2 regions of the Streptomyces sp. NPDC090025 genome follow, and region 1 is predicted to be linked to the other one. Evidence: riboswitches for the same ligand, from Rfam matches in the RefSeq annotation. Region 1 holds a riboswitch; the other holds the start of a gene.
The links. Region 1 has a riboswitch for glycine ahead of gcvP (aminomethyl-transferring glycine dehydrogenase). Riboswitches for the same ligand answer to the same signal wherever they lie in the genome.

Region 1 (7,261 bases):
AGGTCACCGGCTCCATCTCGGTGGTCGCGTTCAGCTTCATGGTGCAGGAGCCGAGCGGGATCATGCCGCGGTCGAGCGCGTAGTCGCGGTCCGCGAGCTTGCGCAGGTAGCGCAGCATCGAGGTCTCGGAGCGGTGCGCGTGGAAGACCGGGTGGGTCAGGTAGGCGTCGGTGCGCAGCGCGTCGGCCGGCAGCCCGTCCTCGGTGACCTCGTCGAGGGCCGCGACGTCGGCGGTGGCGCCGAACGCCTCCCAGACGGCGGCGAGCTGGGCGCGGCCGGTGGTCTCGTCGCAGGACATCGACACATGGTCGGCGTCGACGCGGTGGAGGTTGACCCCGCCGTCGCGGGCGGCGGCGACGACGGCGTCGGCGCGGCCGGGGACGCGGGCGGTCAGGGTGTCGAAGAAGGCGCCCTGGGTCAGCTCGACGCCACTGGCCCTGAGCCCGGCGGCGAGGATCGCCGCGTACCGGTGGGTGCGCCGGGCGATGCCCTTGAGGCCGTCGGGGCCGTGGTAGACGGCGTACATGCCGGCCATGACGGCGAGCAGCACCTGGGCGGTGCAGATGTTGCTGGTGGCCTTCTCGCGGCGGATGTGCTGCTCGCGGGTCTGCAGGGCCAGCCGGTACGCCTTGTTGCCGTCGGCGTCGACGGAGACGCCGACCAGGCGGCCGGGCAGCGAGCGGGCGTGCTTGTCCTGGACGGCCATGTAACCGGCGTGCGGGCCGCCGAAGCCCATCGGCACGCCGAAGCGCTGGGTGGTGCCCACCGCGATGTCGGCGCCGAGCGAGCCGGGCGAGGCCAGCAGGGTCAGGGCGAGCAGGTCGGCGGCGACGGTGACGACGGCGCCGAGCTCGTGGGCCTGGTCGATGACCGGCTTGATGTCCCGGATGGCGCCGGAGGCGCCCGGGTACTGCAGCAGCACGCCGAAGACACCGCGCTCGGCGATCTCGGCGGGGATGCCGGCGGACAGGTCCGCGACGACGACCTCGACACCGGTCGGCTCGGCGCGGGTCTGGATGACCGCGACGGTCTGCGGCAGCGCGTCGGCGTCGATCAGGTAGACACCGTTCTTGACCTTGCCGACGCGGCGGGAGAGCGCCATGGCCTCGGCGGCGGCGGTGCCCTCGTCGAGCAGCGAGGCGCCGGAGGTGGGAAGGCCGGTGAGGTCGGCGACCACGGTCTGGAAGTTGAGCAGCGCTTCCAGGCGGCCCTGCGAGATCTCCGGCTGGTACGGCGTGTACGCCGTGTACCAGGCCGGGTTCTCCATGACATTGCGCAGGATGACGGGCGGCGTGAACGTGCCGTAGTAGCCGAGGCCGATCATCGGCGCGACGACCTGGTTGTGGTCGGCGAGCACGCGCAGCTCGGCGAGGACCTCGGCCTCGGTGCGGGCGGCCGGCAGGGCCAGCGCCTCGGCGTTCTTGATGACGTCCGGCACGGCGGCGGCCGTCAGCTCGTCGAGCGACCCGTAACCGACCTGGGCGAGCATCTTGGCCCGCGCCTCGGCGTCGGGTCCGATGTGCCGCTGCTCGAAGGGGATGCCCTGCTCGAGCTCGGAGAGCGGGATGCGGTTGGCGGTCATGTACGGGGGCCTCCTGGTCGTCACGACCTACGAGGGGCACCGCGGCGCGGGTGCCCGGACGGCCTCCCCCTCTGTCATCTCAACCTGAGAGCTTCACCGGCCGTGCCTCGCGGCGGACCGGCTTTCACCGTCGGTGAGGGTGGGAGCCGTCGACGCCCGCCCTGCTTTCCAGAGTGACCTCGTCCGCGCGGTACCGGGTGCCTGAGAGATTCCGGGGAGGATTTGCTCCTTCGGCGCCTCCGAAAGGTTTCTCCGGAGGACTCTCCCGCGCGGGGTTAACAGCCACAGCCAGCCTACCAGCGCGGTTCCTTCTCCCATCGCTCAAGTGGCCGACATCCCAGATGTGCACTTTTGTAGTTCTTGTAGAGCAGTTGCGACCAGTTGGAGGGACCGTGCAGACCGATATCGATCCGCGCAGCCTGATCGGCCGCAAGGCGTTCGACCGGAACGGACACAAGATCGGCACCGTGGACGAGGTGTACCTGGACGACGCGACGGGCGTCCCCGAATGGGCGGCCCTGCGCACCGGCCTCTTCAGCCGGGACGCCTTCGTCCCCCTGGAGCCCAGCGAGCTCGCCCGCGACGGCCTCCACATCCCCTACGAGCGCGCCCTCATCAAGGACGCCCCGGACTTCGGCGTCGGCCGCCACCTCTCCCCCGAGCAGGAACTCCAGCTCTACCGCCACTACAGCCTGTCCCTGCCGCCCCCGCCTCCGGACGCCTTCCACCGGGACCGGGACTTCGGCAGGCTCGCGGGCCAGGAGGACACCTGACGGGAAGACGCCGGAAGCGCGGACGGTACGGACGGTACGGGCGGTCCCGGGCGGCGCCGTCACGCGCCGGTCGCCCCGCCCTCCACCAGCGGCAGCGGGTCCGAGGGCGTCAGCTCCGGGTCGTCGACCGAGAAGGTCCGCACCCGGCCCGGCGCCGAGCCCGGCTCCTCGAAGCGCACGGTGACCCGGCCGAGGCCGCTGCCCTGCACCCAGCCGGGGCCGTGCACCACGTGCCGGACGTCATGGCCCGCCGCCCACCACCGTGCGGCGGTCGCGGCCGCCGTCTCCGGGGCGGCGGCCACGTCGGACCGGTCCTCGGCGACGGCGAGCGCGGCCGGACCCGGCCCGGCCGCCCCGGCGGCCCCTGACGGCGCAGGCTCGGGCACCTCCGCCGCTCCCGCGGCCTCCGCCGCCTGGTCCGCCGCCGCCTGGGCGAACTGCGCGAACAGATCCTCCTGCGTGTAGTCCGCGAGGCCGCTCACCCCGACCCCGAGCAGCCGCACCCCGCCCGTGGTGTCCACCAGCTCCAGGAGCCGCGTCGCCGCCTCCCGCACGACCACCGGATCGTCCGTCGGCCCGCGCAGCGTCTCGGACCGGGTCAGCGTCGAGAAGTCGTACCGCCGCACCTTCAGGACGATCGTCCGCCCCGAGTGCCCGGAGCCCCGCAGCCGCGCCACGCACCGCTCCGCGAGCCGCTCCACCTCAAGGCGGATCCGCAGCCGGTCGTGGATGTCGACGGCGAAGGTGTCCTCCACCGACACCGACTTCGCGTCCCGCTCGGCCACCACCGGACGGTCGTCGTCCCCGAGCGCCATCCGGTACAGCGAGGCCCCGTGCGAGCGCCCCAGGAGCCGTACGAGCTCGTCCTCGCCCGCCTCCACCACCTCGGCGACCGTGCTGATCCCGGCCCGCCGCAGATGCTCACCGGTCGCCGGACCGACACCCGGGATGATCCGGACCGACCGCGGCCCGAGCAGCTCCCGCTCGGTGCCCGGCTCGAACAGCACCAGACCGTCCGGCTTCGCCTCCTCGGAAGCGATCTTCGCGAGCATCTTGGTCCCGGCGAGCCCCACCGACCCGGTCAGCCCGGTCGTCGCCAGGATGTCGGCCCGCAGCCGCTCCCCGGTCGCCCGCGCGCTCGCGCTGTCGTCGGCGAGCCCACCCGCCTCCAGGTCGACAAACGCCTCGTCCAGGCTCAGCGGCTCCACCAGCGGCGACAGCGAACCGAGCAGCTCCATGACCTGCCCGCTGATCGCCCGGTAGAAGGAGAAGCGCGGCACCAGATAGGCGGCGTTCGGCGCGAGCCTGCGCGCCTGCGCCATCGGCATCGCCGAATGCACCCCGAAGCGGCGTGCCTCGTACGACGCGGTGGCGACCACCCCGCGCGGCCCGAGCCCGCCGACCACCACGGGCTTTCCGCGCAGGCTCGGCTTCGACGCCTGCTCCGCGGCGGCGAAGAAGGCATCCATGTCGAGATGCAGGATGGTGGGCGCGGCTCTCACGGTTCCGATGCTGCCCTACGCCACTGACAATCGACCCGCACGGCCGTACGAACGGCGCGTCCGGCGCCCCGCGGGCACCGACCCGGCGGGTCAGACCGCCCGGTCGCGCCGCCGCCGCGCCAGCTCGTCCGCCGGGTTGTGCCCGATCAGCGTCTCGCCGGTGTCGACCCGCTCGCCGTGCAGCTGCGAGAGCGCCGCCTCGACGTCCCGCCACACGACACCCACCGCGATGCCGAAGACGCCCTGCCCGCCCTGGAGCAGGCCGACGACCTCGTCGGGCGAGGAGCACTCGTAGACGGTGGCGCCGTCGCTCATCAGCGTCATCCGCTCCAGGTCCCGAAAGCCCCTGGCCCGCAGGTGCTGCACCGCGGCGCGGATGTTCTGCAGCGCGACCCCGGTGTCGAGGAAACGCTTGACGATCTTCAGGACGACGACGTCGCGGAAGCTGTACAGCCGCTGCGTCCCCGACCCGTACGCGGGCCGCACGCTCGGCTCCACGAGCCCGGTGCGCGCCCAGTAGTCCAGTTGGCGGTAGGTGATGCCGGCCGCCGCACAGGCCGTGGGCCCGCGGTAACCGACCGTCTCCGTCCCCGCGTCCGGCGCCGTGGCGCCCGCGCCCGGGTCCGTACCGAGGTCGCCCACACTGCCGTGAAGCGGATACGGGCCCTTCTCCCCGGGCGCACGCCCCAGGAAGCCCCCTGCCGTACCGTCGCCGCTGCTCATCACGCCGACCCTCCGTCCTTGACCTGCCCACACGAAGGTAGGCAGTCGCTCGGGGTGCGTCAACGATCGCCACACTCGGCACGCCGAGTGATAATCACCCGAAGAGTGGTTTCCCTAAAGCTCTCGCCGGGAAGGCTACTCGAATGCTCCGGCGGCGCCCGCCGAGAAGGGCCCTCCGGGCGATCGCCCGATCGGGCGACATCACCCTCCGCGACCTGCCCCGGGCCGTCTTCCGGACCGCGTGGCGACCCCGGTGGGCGCCGTGCCCGGCGGCCCGCTCGCGGGGCCTACTGGTTGCTGGTGCCGAAGTCCTCGGGCGAGATCTGGTCGAGGAACTCGCGGAACTTCTCCACCTCGTCCTCCTGCTCGTCCGGGATCGCGATCCCGGCGTCGTCGAGCACCCCGTCGCTGCCGTAGATCGGCGTCCCGGTGCGCAGCGCCAGCGCTATCGCGTCGGACGGCCGGGCACTGACCTCGACACCGCTGGCGAAGACCAGCTCGGCGTAGAAGACGCCGTCCCGCAGGTCCGTGATCCGGACCTCGGTGAGCTCCTGCCCCACGGCCTCCAGGACGTCCTTGAAGAGGTCGTGCGTCAGCGGCCTGGCGGGGGCCATGCCCTGCTGGGCGAAGGCGATCGCGGTCGCCTCACCCGGTCCGATCCAGATGGGGAGGTACCGGTCGCCTCCCACTTCACGCAGGAGCACGATCGGCTGGTTGGAGGGCATTTCCACCCGGACACCCACAACGTCGAGCTCGTTCACACAGCAACCCTAGGACGTGCCCGACCGGTTTGGGTAGTCGGGCCGCCCGAAGGCCGTCCGAAGATCACTGCAACCGGACCCCGAGCGAGGTCTGCACCAGTGCCGCGTGCAGCCGTACGGAGAGCGCGGCCAGTTCCTTCGCGGTGGCCTCCGCATGGGCCCTGGTCTGCGGGTTACGGTGCCGGCGCAGCGGTGCGACGACCTGCTCGACGAGCCCGGCCTCCCGGTCGGCGGCGGCCTTCACGGCCCGCAGGTGCCGCGGTTCGAGACCGAATCTCCCCAGATCCGCCACGAGCTTGGCGACGGTGACGGCCTCCGCGTCGTAGCCGCCGCCTTCAGTGGCGGCGATCAGCCCGTACGACTCCCATTCGGCCAGCTCGGCCTCGGACACCTCGGCGGCGGCCAGCAGCTCGGCCCGGCCGAGCCGGGCCGCCGTGGGCCGGTCCTGATCCCCGTCCCAGGGGCCGTCCAGGGCCCCTTCGAGCAGATCGCGCTGGGGTCCGGCGGGCGCGGGCAGCCGGACCTGCTCGCCCCGCGCGAGGGCGTCCAGGTGCTCGCGGATGACCTTCAGCGGGAGATAGTGGTCCCGCTGCATCCGCAGGATCGACGCGAGCCGCTCCACGTCCTGCGCGCTGAACTTCCGGTAGCCGGAGGCCGTGCGGCGGGGCTCGACGAGCCCTTCGGCCTCCAGGAACCTGATCTTGGAGATGGTCACTTCGGGAAACTCGTCGCGCAGCTGGCTCAGCACCGTGCCGATGCTGACCAGCCGTTCGCCCGCGGGGGCGGCGCCGAACCCGGCACCGCCCGTCGGTGTACGCAGCATGGACCTTCCCTGAAGGTTCTCCGGGGCGTCACACGCCCCGCTGGCTCGCGAAGAACACGAGCCGGTACTTGCCGATCTGCACCTCGTCACCGTTGGTGAGCACGACCGAGTCGATCGGCTCGCGGTTGACGTAGGTGCCGTTGAGGCTGCCGACGTCCGACACCGTGAAGGTGCCGTCGGGCTGCCGACGGAACTCGACGTGGCGGCGGGACACCGTCACGTCGTCGAGGAAGATGTCGCTCTGCGGGTGACGGCCGGCCGTGGTCAGCTCACCGTCGAGGAGGAAGCGGCTGCCCGAGTTCGGACCGCGGCGCACGATGAGCAGCGCCGAGCCGAGCGGCAGCGCCTCCACCGCGGCGATCGCCTCGGGCGACAGCGACGGAAGCTGGGTCTGACCGGTGATCTCCGCCTCGTACGCCTCGAGGCCCGAGATGGAGATCGTCGAGGTCGTCTCGGACGCCCGCTCCGGCACAGCCTGGCCGCGCAGCGGCGCGCCGCAGTGGGAGCAGAAACGGCTGTCCGCCGTGTTGCGGTGACCGCACCTCGTACACACCGGCATGGACGCGTCCTCCTGCCGCGGCTGCCCCGCGGAGGTCTGGGTCGCGTACGGGTCGGGGGTGAACCCTCCACCCGTACCTGAGGTTGATGGTTCTCCGAAACCTATGCGCGCGGCACCGGCAGGGTCAACAGTCGACGCGCCCGGTCCGCCCGGAATGTCACCGGCCTGGCCACCGACCTCGTCACGGAAGAGGGGGCGCTCGCCGCCGTCTTCCTCCACGCCCTGGGCGTGACGCGGCGCGCGATGCCTGGCGTTGCCGCCGTCCTCGCGTCCGCTCTTGCCGAACAACTTCGCAAACAACTTCACGGGCGATTCCCCTTGACCGAAACAGACCCGCCCGTGGGGCAGGACGAACCCTGACTGAACACACCTGCCGACCCGGACATCCTCACAACGTCCGTACGCTCTCGACAGTTTCCACCACGCACCACCGATGTGGTGCGGCGACCCCCCGCAAGGTCATGCCCTTGCCGCGTGACCGTCATCAGCCCCGCCTCACTGCGAGGACGACTGAGCGTAGTCAGGCCGCTTCGCGGGC
Region 2 (7,261 bases), on a different contig from region 1:
CGAGGGCCTGCAGGGAGAAGCCGCCGGGCAGGTTGGCGGAGGGCTCGTTGACCTCGATGACGGCCGTGTTCGCGTCCTTGACGGTGCAGGACTTGTAATTGGCCTTGGGCGTCTCGGGGTTCTCGTTCTTCGCGAACCCGCCCATGATGGTCTGCCAGTAGTAGGAGACCGCGCTGCTCTGGAAGGTGCCCTTCCAGTTGAACCAGTAGTCGTAGTTCGCGCAGACCGCGGCGGCGTCGAACTTCTCGCCGTCGTGGAACTTCACGCCCTGCCGCAGGTTGAACGTCCAGACCGTGCCCGCGGGGTTGCTGGACCACTTCTCGGCGAGGCCGCCGACCAGCTTGCTGCCGCCGGACTCGTGCTCCAGGAGGGCCTCGAAGGCCTGCCGGGTGACGCGGAAGGTCTCGCCGTCGCTGGCGAGGGCCGGGTCGAGGGAGGCCGGGTCGCCGGGGGCGCCGAACACGAAGGTGTCCTTCGCGCCGCCCTTGTCGCCGTCCTTGCCCCGCTCGCTCGCGCAGCCGGTGGCGATGAGGCCGACCGCGAGGGTCGCCGTCAAAGCCCGGGCCGCCCGGGAATTGAATATTCGCATGGGTCCACCCCTGGGTCCGCCATGTGTGGTCTTGACCGGCCGAACGCTACTGGCGAGTGACGCGACAGAGAACAGTCCGCATAGCGGTGATATCAACCTGAGACCCGGACAGTCACCAAATCGGTCGGATGCGGGACATCGCAGCTCCGACGGTCGAAAGCGGAGCCAAAACCTCACCTTGACAAGGGATTTCGGCGGCGCGCCGGAGCACGGCGGCGCGCGGCCGGGGGCGGTGCGGGGCGGTTCAGCGGTGGTGCGCGGGCGGGTAGCCGTATCCCGGCTGGTGAGACGGGGCGCCCGGGGCGGCGCCGTGCGCGTCGCGGTCGTAGAACGGCCGGGCGTGCGCGTACAGCCACATCGCGACCGGGTCGTACGTGTCGGACATGGCGACCGTGGAGACCGGAAGGCCGTCCGGGACCGCGCCGACTGTCTGGTGCATCATCGCGCGCACCGCCTCGACGGAGCCCGGCGAGGAGTCGTACAGATCGAGGCCGATGGCGAGGTACGGCAAGCCGAGCGCGGGCTGCACCCAGGCGCGGCGCAGCGAGCGGACGGCCGGGGTGCGGTGCGCGTTCTGGGTGAGCTGGGCGTAGAACTGCGGGATGTCCAGGGCGGGTTCGGACAGCCGCAGCGGTCCGGCGGGCATCCGGTCGAGGCCGGTGGCGATCCGGCGCAGATCGGCCCACGGGATGCCGACGCCGCCGCCGGGGGCGTGCGGGTTGAGCCAGATGCCCCAGCGGTCGGGGAACAGGGCGCGGGCGATCTCGACGCCGGTGACGCGCTCGTGGGCGCGGGTCCAGCCGGACGCGGCGAGTTCCTGGGCGGAGGTGACGCACGGGGCGTAGCCGTGGCCGTCGACCTCCATGTTGCCGTACTGGGCGTCGGGCGATCCGGCGGCGCCCTGCCAGAGCAGCATCCAGACGTCGGAGCCGGCGAGGGCGTGCAGCAGCTGCTCGTAGGCGTCGTGACGCCCCGGTGCCACCTGGCGCAGCATGTGCTCGACCGGTCCTCCGGTCGCGGCGGTGCCTGACGCGCTCACCGTGGGTCACGCCCCTCTTCGTCTTCCGTGGTGCTGATGGGTTGGTGCTCGTGGTCGTACGACCGGGTCTGTTCCGGTCCGGCCCTGTTCCGTCCGGTTGAGTTCCGTGCGGTTCGGTCCAGTCCAGTTCAGTTCAGTTCAGTCAGTTCAGCTTAGACAGGGGTGCCGTCACACGGCGGCGCGCTGGAAGAAGGGGCGCACCTTCTCCGTCATCCAGTCACCGACCGGGTCGTGCGCGAGGTCGAGCAGGATCAGGTTGACCGGCCAGGCGACCTCGACCCGGCCGAGGGCGCGGCCGAGCGCGTCGAGCGGGGCGTTGCGGTCGGCCTCGGGTCCGGTGAGCTCGACGGCGACGAAGAGGGCGGGTTCGGTGCCCTCGACGCTGGCGAGCGCGCGGCGGGCGCTGGCGACGACGCCGGTGGCCTCGAACTCGGCGGAGGCGGCGGCCAGGAAGTCGACCGGGTCGTCCTGCCAGTCCGGCTCGAACAGCCGGACCCGGCCGCCGGTGGCGGGCCCGTCGAGCGCGGTGCGGCCGGTGCGGCAGAGCTCGGCGACGGCGGGCGGCGGCAGCGGCACGCCGACGGTGCCGCCGGGGTTCACGGCGATGCCGAGCTGCGGGGGCAGCCCGCGGGCGAACTCGCGGGCGGGCGCGACGGTGTACGACATGTGCTCGCCGACGCAGGCGAGGAACTGGTGCTCGGAGCTGAACACCGGCACGTACGCGGCGCCGTCGAGCTCCAGGGTCGGCAGGTCGAGGTCGGCGCTGTCCGGTCCGCCGCCGTTGGGCAGCGGCACCCAGACGGGGCTGCGGCCGAGCACCTCGACCAGGCGGCCGCCCGCGGAGGGGTTGCCGAGGGAGGCGGCCAGTACCTCTTCGAGCTCATTGCCCGGCCACGTCACGTCCACGGTCGTCGTCCCTTTCCCGGCCACTCCCGGCCACCCGGCCCGTCCGGTGCCCCCAGCACCTTAACGGCGGTCCGGGGCCCGCGTGACCGAAAAGCGCGCACCGGGCCGGGGCGGGCGGCCGGGTGTGGTCCAGGACACGGCGGCGCGAGCCGTTGACGGGGCCCGTACGGGGAGGCGGCTCGGGTGGCCCGGCTCCGGGCGGCCCGTTCGGTGCGGCCCGCTCAGGAGACCCGGCTCGGGCGGCCCCCGCTCAGGAGGCGTCCCGGAAGCCGATCTTCCGCAGGGTGTCGGCGGCGTCCCGGTCGAGCAGCGTGACCGAGGCGCAGCCGGGCGGCAGGGCGCCCTCCTCGGCGGTGCGCACCAGCCGTCCGACGGCCCGCCGGTGCCGGGCGAAGGCGTACGCCGAGACGCCCCGGCCGCGGGCGAGCTGGCCGTCCCGCGCGGTCCCGGGGTCGACGTCGAGCAGGATCAGATGGAGCGCGGCGCCGCGCCGCCGGGCCTCCCGGGCGAGCCAGCCGCGCACCCAGGACTGGGTGCCGCAGTCGTGCACGATCACCCCGGCCCCGGCGCGCAGTGCCCGGCGCAGCCCGGCGTAGTGGGCGAGCCGGGCGAGCGGGCGGTAGACCGCGTACGGCAGGAAGCGGGGCAGCCGGGCCTCCCAGCGCTCCCGGGTGTCCTGGGAGTCGATGGCGCGGCCCTGGGCGGCCCGGCCCATCAGCGTGGACTTGCCCGCGCCGGGCAGCCCGGAGACCACCACCACGTCGCCCGCGGCATAGGTGAGGACGCGGGGGCTGCGGCCGCCGCGCTCGCGCAGATCGCGCAGCAGCCGGACGCGGCGCCGGAACCGGGCCCGGGCCCGCGTCCGCTGGACGGGCAGGCCGGTGCCCGCCACGGCCGTGCTCGCCGTACGGACCGTCGTACCGACGGTCGTACCGACCGTCGTACGGACAGCCGAACGGACAGCCGCACGGACATCGGTGTGCTGGATGGTGCGCTGGATCGTCATCGCCGCTTCCCCCCTGTCGGGCCCTGCGGAGACCCTTGCCCACGAAGTGTAAAGAAGAGGTAATGCGAAGCAAGTGATGTGACGCGCGGAGCCGCCGTGCAATGATGAGCGCGCCACGCGCTCGACCGAGCGCGCACAACCTCATACCGGCCGCTCGAATCCGCGCGGGAGAGTCCTGGGCACGCAGTGCGCCCGGGCGCCGAAGGAGCAAGCACCTCCCTTGAATCTCTCAGGCCCCGTACCGCGTGGATGAGGCAGATCTGAAAAGTGGGCCGCCCTGGCGCGGCCCCACCCAAGGTGCAAGCCGAGGATGCCCTCGGTGAACCTCTCAGGTTCCATGACAGATGGGGAGGAACGTCCTCACCGTCTTGTCACGTCGTGCCCCGCACGCCCTGGGACCCGGGAGCCACCCCATGAGCACTGCCCCCCGCCAGACCGCCCTCGACGCGCTGCACCGCTCGCTGGGCGCGACCATGACCGACTTCGCGGGCTGGGACATGCCGCTGCGGTACGGCAGCGAGCGCGACGAGCACACCGCGGTGCGCACCCGGGCCGGGCTGTTCGACCTCTCCCACATGGGCGAGATCACCGTCAGCGGCCCGCAGGCCGTGGAGCTCCTCGACTACGCCCTGGTCGGCAACATCTCGACCGTCGGCAACGGGCGGGCCCGCTACACGATGATCTGCCAGGAGGACGGCGGCATCCTGGACGACCTGATCGTCTACCGCCTCGGCGAGACCGAGTACATGGTCGTCGCCAACGCCTCCAACGCGCAGATCGTGCTCGACGCGCTGACCGAGCGCGCGGCGGGCTTCGACGCCGAGGTGCGCGACGACCGTGACGCGTACGCGCTGCTCGCGGTGCAGGGCCCGGAGTCCCCCGGCATCCTGGCGCAGCTCACCGACGCCGACCTGGACGGTCTGAAGTACTACGCGGGCCTGCCGGGCACCGTGGCGGGCGTGCCCGCGCTGATCGCCCGTACCGGATACACCGGCGAGGACGGCTTCGAGCTGTTCCTGAAGCCGGAGCACGCCGAGGGCGTGTGGACCGCGCTCACCGAGGCGGGCGCCGGCGTCGGCCTCATCCCGTGCGGCCTGTCCTGCCGTGACACGCTGCGCCTGGAGGCGGGCATGCCGCTGTACGGGCACGAGCTGACCACCGCGCTGACCCCGTTCGACGCGGGCCTCGGCCGGGTCGTCAAGTTCGAGAAGACCACCAACGACGGCCGCTTCGTGGGCCGCGAGGCGCTGGAGAAGGCGGCCGAGCGCGCCGAGACCGCCCCGCCGCGCAAGCTGGTCGGCCTGATCGCCGAGGGCCGCCGGGTGCCGCGCGCCGGGATGCCGGTGGTCGCGGACGGCGCGGTGATCGGCGAGGTCACGTCCGGTGCCCCGTCCCCGACGCTGGGCAAGCCGATCGCGATCGCGTACGTCGACGCGGCCTTCGCGGCGCCGGGCACGGCGGGCGTCGGCGTGGACGTCCGCGGCACCCACGAGCCGTACGAGGTCGTGGCGCTGCCGTTCTACAAGCGCCAGAAGTGACACTGGGGGCGCGGGGCCGGTGACACGGGGCCGGTGACGCCGGCCGACCGGGCCCCTCGCCCCCCCTCGTACCGCCCCCTCGTCCCACCCCTTGTCCCGTTCGGTGTCTCACTCCCCGAGACCCACGTTCATCAGCACTCCCCCCGTACAGGAGAATCAGGACATGAGCAACCCCCAGCAGCTGCGTTACAGCAAGGAGCACGAGTGGCTGTCGGCCGTCGAGGACGGCGTCGCCACCATCGGCATCACGGAGCACGCCGCGAACGCGCTCGGTGACGTCGTCTTCGTGCAGCTTCCCGAGGTCGGCGACACGGTGACCGCGGGCGAGTCCTGCGGCGAGCTGGAGTCGACCAAGTCCGTCAGCGACCTGTACGCCCCGGTGACCGGTGAGGTCGTCGAGGCCAACCAGGACGTCGTCGACGACCCGTCGCTGGTGAACACCGCCCCGTTCGAGGCCGGCTGGCTGTTCAAGGTGCGCATCTCGGACGAGCCGGGCGACCTGCTCAGCGCCGACGAGTACACCGCCTTCACCGCGGGCTGACCGAGTCCGAGTCCGAGACCGAGTCCGAGACCTCGACCGAGACCCTTAGGGATCGATTCATGTCGCTTCTGAACACCCCTCTCCACGAGCTGGACCCGGACGTCGCCGCCGCCGTCGACGCCGAGCTCCGCCGCCAGCAGTCCACCCTCGAGATGATCGCCTCGGAGAACTTCGCTCCGGTCGCGGTCATGGAGGCCCAGGGCTCGGTCCTCACCAACAAGTACGCCGAGGGCTACCCGGGCCGCCGCTACTACGGCGGCTGCGAGCACGTCGACGTGGCCGAGCAGATCGCGATCGACCGGATCAAGGAGCTGTTCGGCGCCGAGTACGCCAATGTGCAGCCGCACTCCGGCGCCTCCGCCAACCAGGCCGCGCTGTTCGCGATCGCCCAGCCCGGCGACACGATCCTCGGTCTCGACCTGGCGCACGGCGGCCACCTCACCCACGGCATGCGCCTGAACTTCTCCGGCAAGCAGTTCAACGTGGTCGCGTACCACGTGGACGAGGCCGGTCTGGTCGACATGGCCGAGGTCGAGCGCCTGGCCAAGGAGCACCGCCCGAAGGTGATCATCGCGGGCTGGTCGGCGTACCCGCGCCAGCTCGACTTCGCCGAGTTCCGCCGGATCGCCGACGAGGTCGAGGCGTACCTGTGGGTCGACATGGCCCACTTCGCGGGCCTGGTCGCGGCGGGTCTGCACCCGAACCCGGTGCCGTACGCGGACGTGGTCACCTCCACCACCCACAAGACGCTGGGCGGCCCGCGCGGCGGTGTCATCCTGGCCCGTGGCAAGGAGTTCGCGAAGAAGCTGAACTCGGCGGTCTTCCCGGGCTTCCAGGGCGGTCCGCTGGAGCACGTGATCGCCGCCAAGGCGGTGTCCTTCAAGGTCGCCGCGTCGGAGGAGTTCAAGGAGCGCCAGCAGCGCACCCTGGACGGTGCCCGGATCATCGCCGAGCGCCTGGTGCAGGACGACGTCACGGCGCACGGTGTCTCGGTGCTGTCCGGCGGCACCGACGTGCACCTGCTCCTGGTCGACCTGCGCGACAGCGAGCTGGACGGCCAGCAGGCCGAGGACCGGCTGCACGAGGTCGGCATCACGGTCAACCGGAACGCCGTCCCGAACGACCCGCGGCCGCCGATGGTGACCTCGGGTCTGCGGATCGGCACCCCGGCGCTCGCCACCCGCGGCTTCCAGGACGAGGACTTCCGCGAGGTCGCCGACATCATCGCCGAGACGCTGAAGCCCGGCTTCGACGCGGAGGCGCTGAAGGCCCGGGTGACGGCCCTGGCGGACAAGCACCCGCTGTACCCCGGCCTGAAGTAATTTCGTACCCTTTTGTTGGTATGAAGCTCCGGGGCACCGCGCACACTGGACAGTGAGCGCGGTGCCCCACCCCGTTTCCCGCTCACCTGCTCGCCCGCTCCGCGTTTCTGCACCACCCCGGCAGACAACGGCGTCGCCCCCACAAGGAGTCCTCCGTGGCCATCTCGGTCTTCGACCTGTTCTCGATCGGTATCGGCCCGTCGAGCTCCCACACGGTGGGCCCGATGCGCGCGGCCCGCATGTTCGCCCGGCGCCTGAAGAACGAGGGGCTGCTCGCCCACACGGCGTCGATACGGGCCGAGCTGTACGGCTCCCTCGGC

Region 2: another riboswitch for glycine. It lies ahead of gcvT (glycine cleavage system aminomethyltransferase GcvT); the one in region 1 lies ahead of gcvP (aminomethyl-transferring glycine dehydrogenase).

Annotation. Positions count from the first base shown of each region.
Region 1 is NZ_JBIVFL010000027.1:27,648-34,908, forward strand. It holds gene gcvP (aminomethyl-transferring glycine dehydrogenase) at 1-1,582, opposite strand, end outside; glycine riboswitch at 1,761-1,860, opposite strand; gene ACIPXM_RS35305 (PRC-barrel domain-containing protein) at 1,975-2,355, shown strand; gene ACIPXM_RS35310 (DNA polymerase IV) at 2,415-3,857, opposite strand; gene ACIPXM_RS35315 (MerR family transcriptional regulator) at 3,948-4,580, opposite strand; gene ACIPXM_RS35320 (bifunctional nuclease family protein) at 4,868-5,341, opposite strand; gene ACIPXM_RS35325 (MerR family transcriptional regulator) at 5,406-6,164, opposite strand; gene ACIPXM_RS35330 (FHA domain-containing protein) at 6,193-7,158, opposite strand; gene ACIPXM_RS35335 (DUF881 domain-containing protein) at 7,219-7,261, opposite strand, start outside.
Region 2 is NZ_JBIVFL010000011.1:106,800-114,060, forward strand. It holds gene ACIPXM_RS24060 (ABC transporter substrate-binding protein) at 1-589, opposite strand, end outside; gene ACIPXM_RS24065 (enhanced serine sensitivity protein SseB C-terminal domain-containing protein) at 834-1,628, opposite strand; gene ACIPXM_RS24070 (enhanced serine sensitivity protein SseB) at 1,797-2,534, opposite strand; gene ACIPXM_RS24075 (AAA family ATPase) at 2,785-3,540, opposite strand; glycine riboswitch at 3,696-3,794, shown strand; gene gcvT (glycine cleavage system aminomethyltransferase GcvT) at 3,954-5,078, shown strand; gene gcvH (glycine cleavage system protein GcvH) at 5,242-5,619, shown strand; gene glyA (serine hydroxymethyltransferase) at 5,679-6,941, shown strand; gene ACIPXM_RS24095 (L-serine ammonia-lyase) at 7,097-7,261, shown strand, end outside.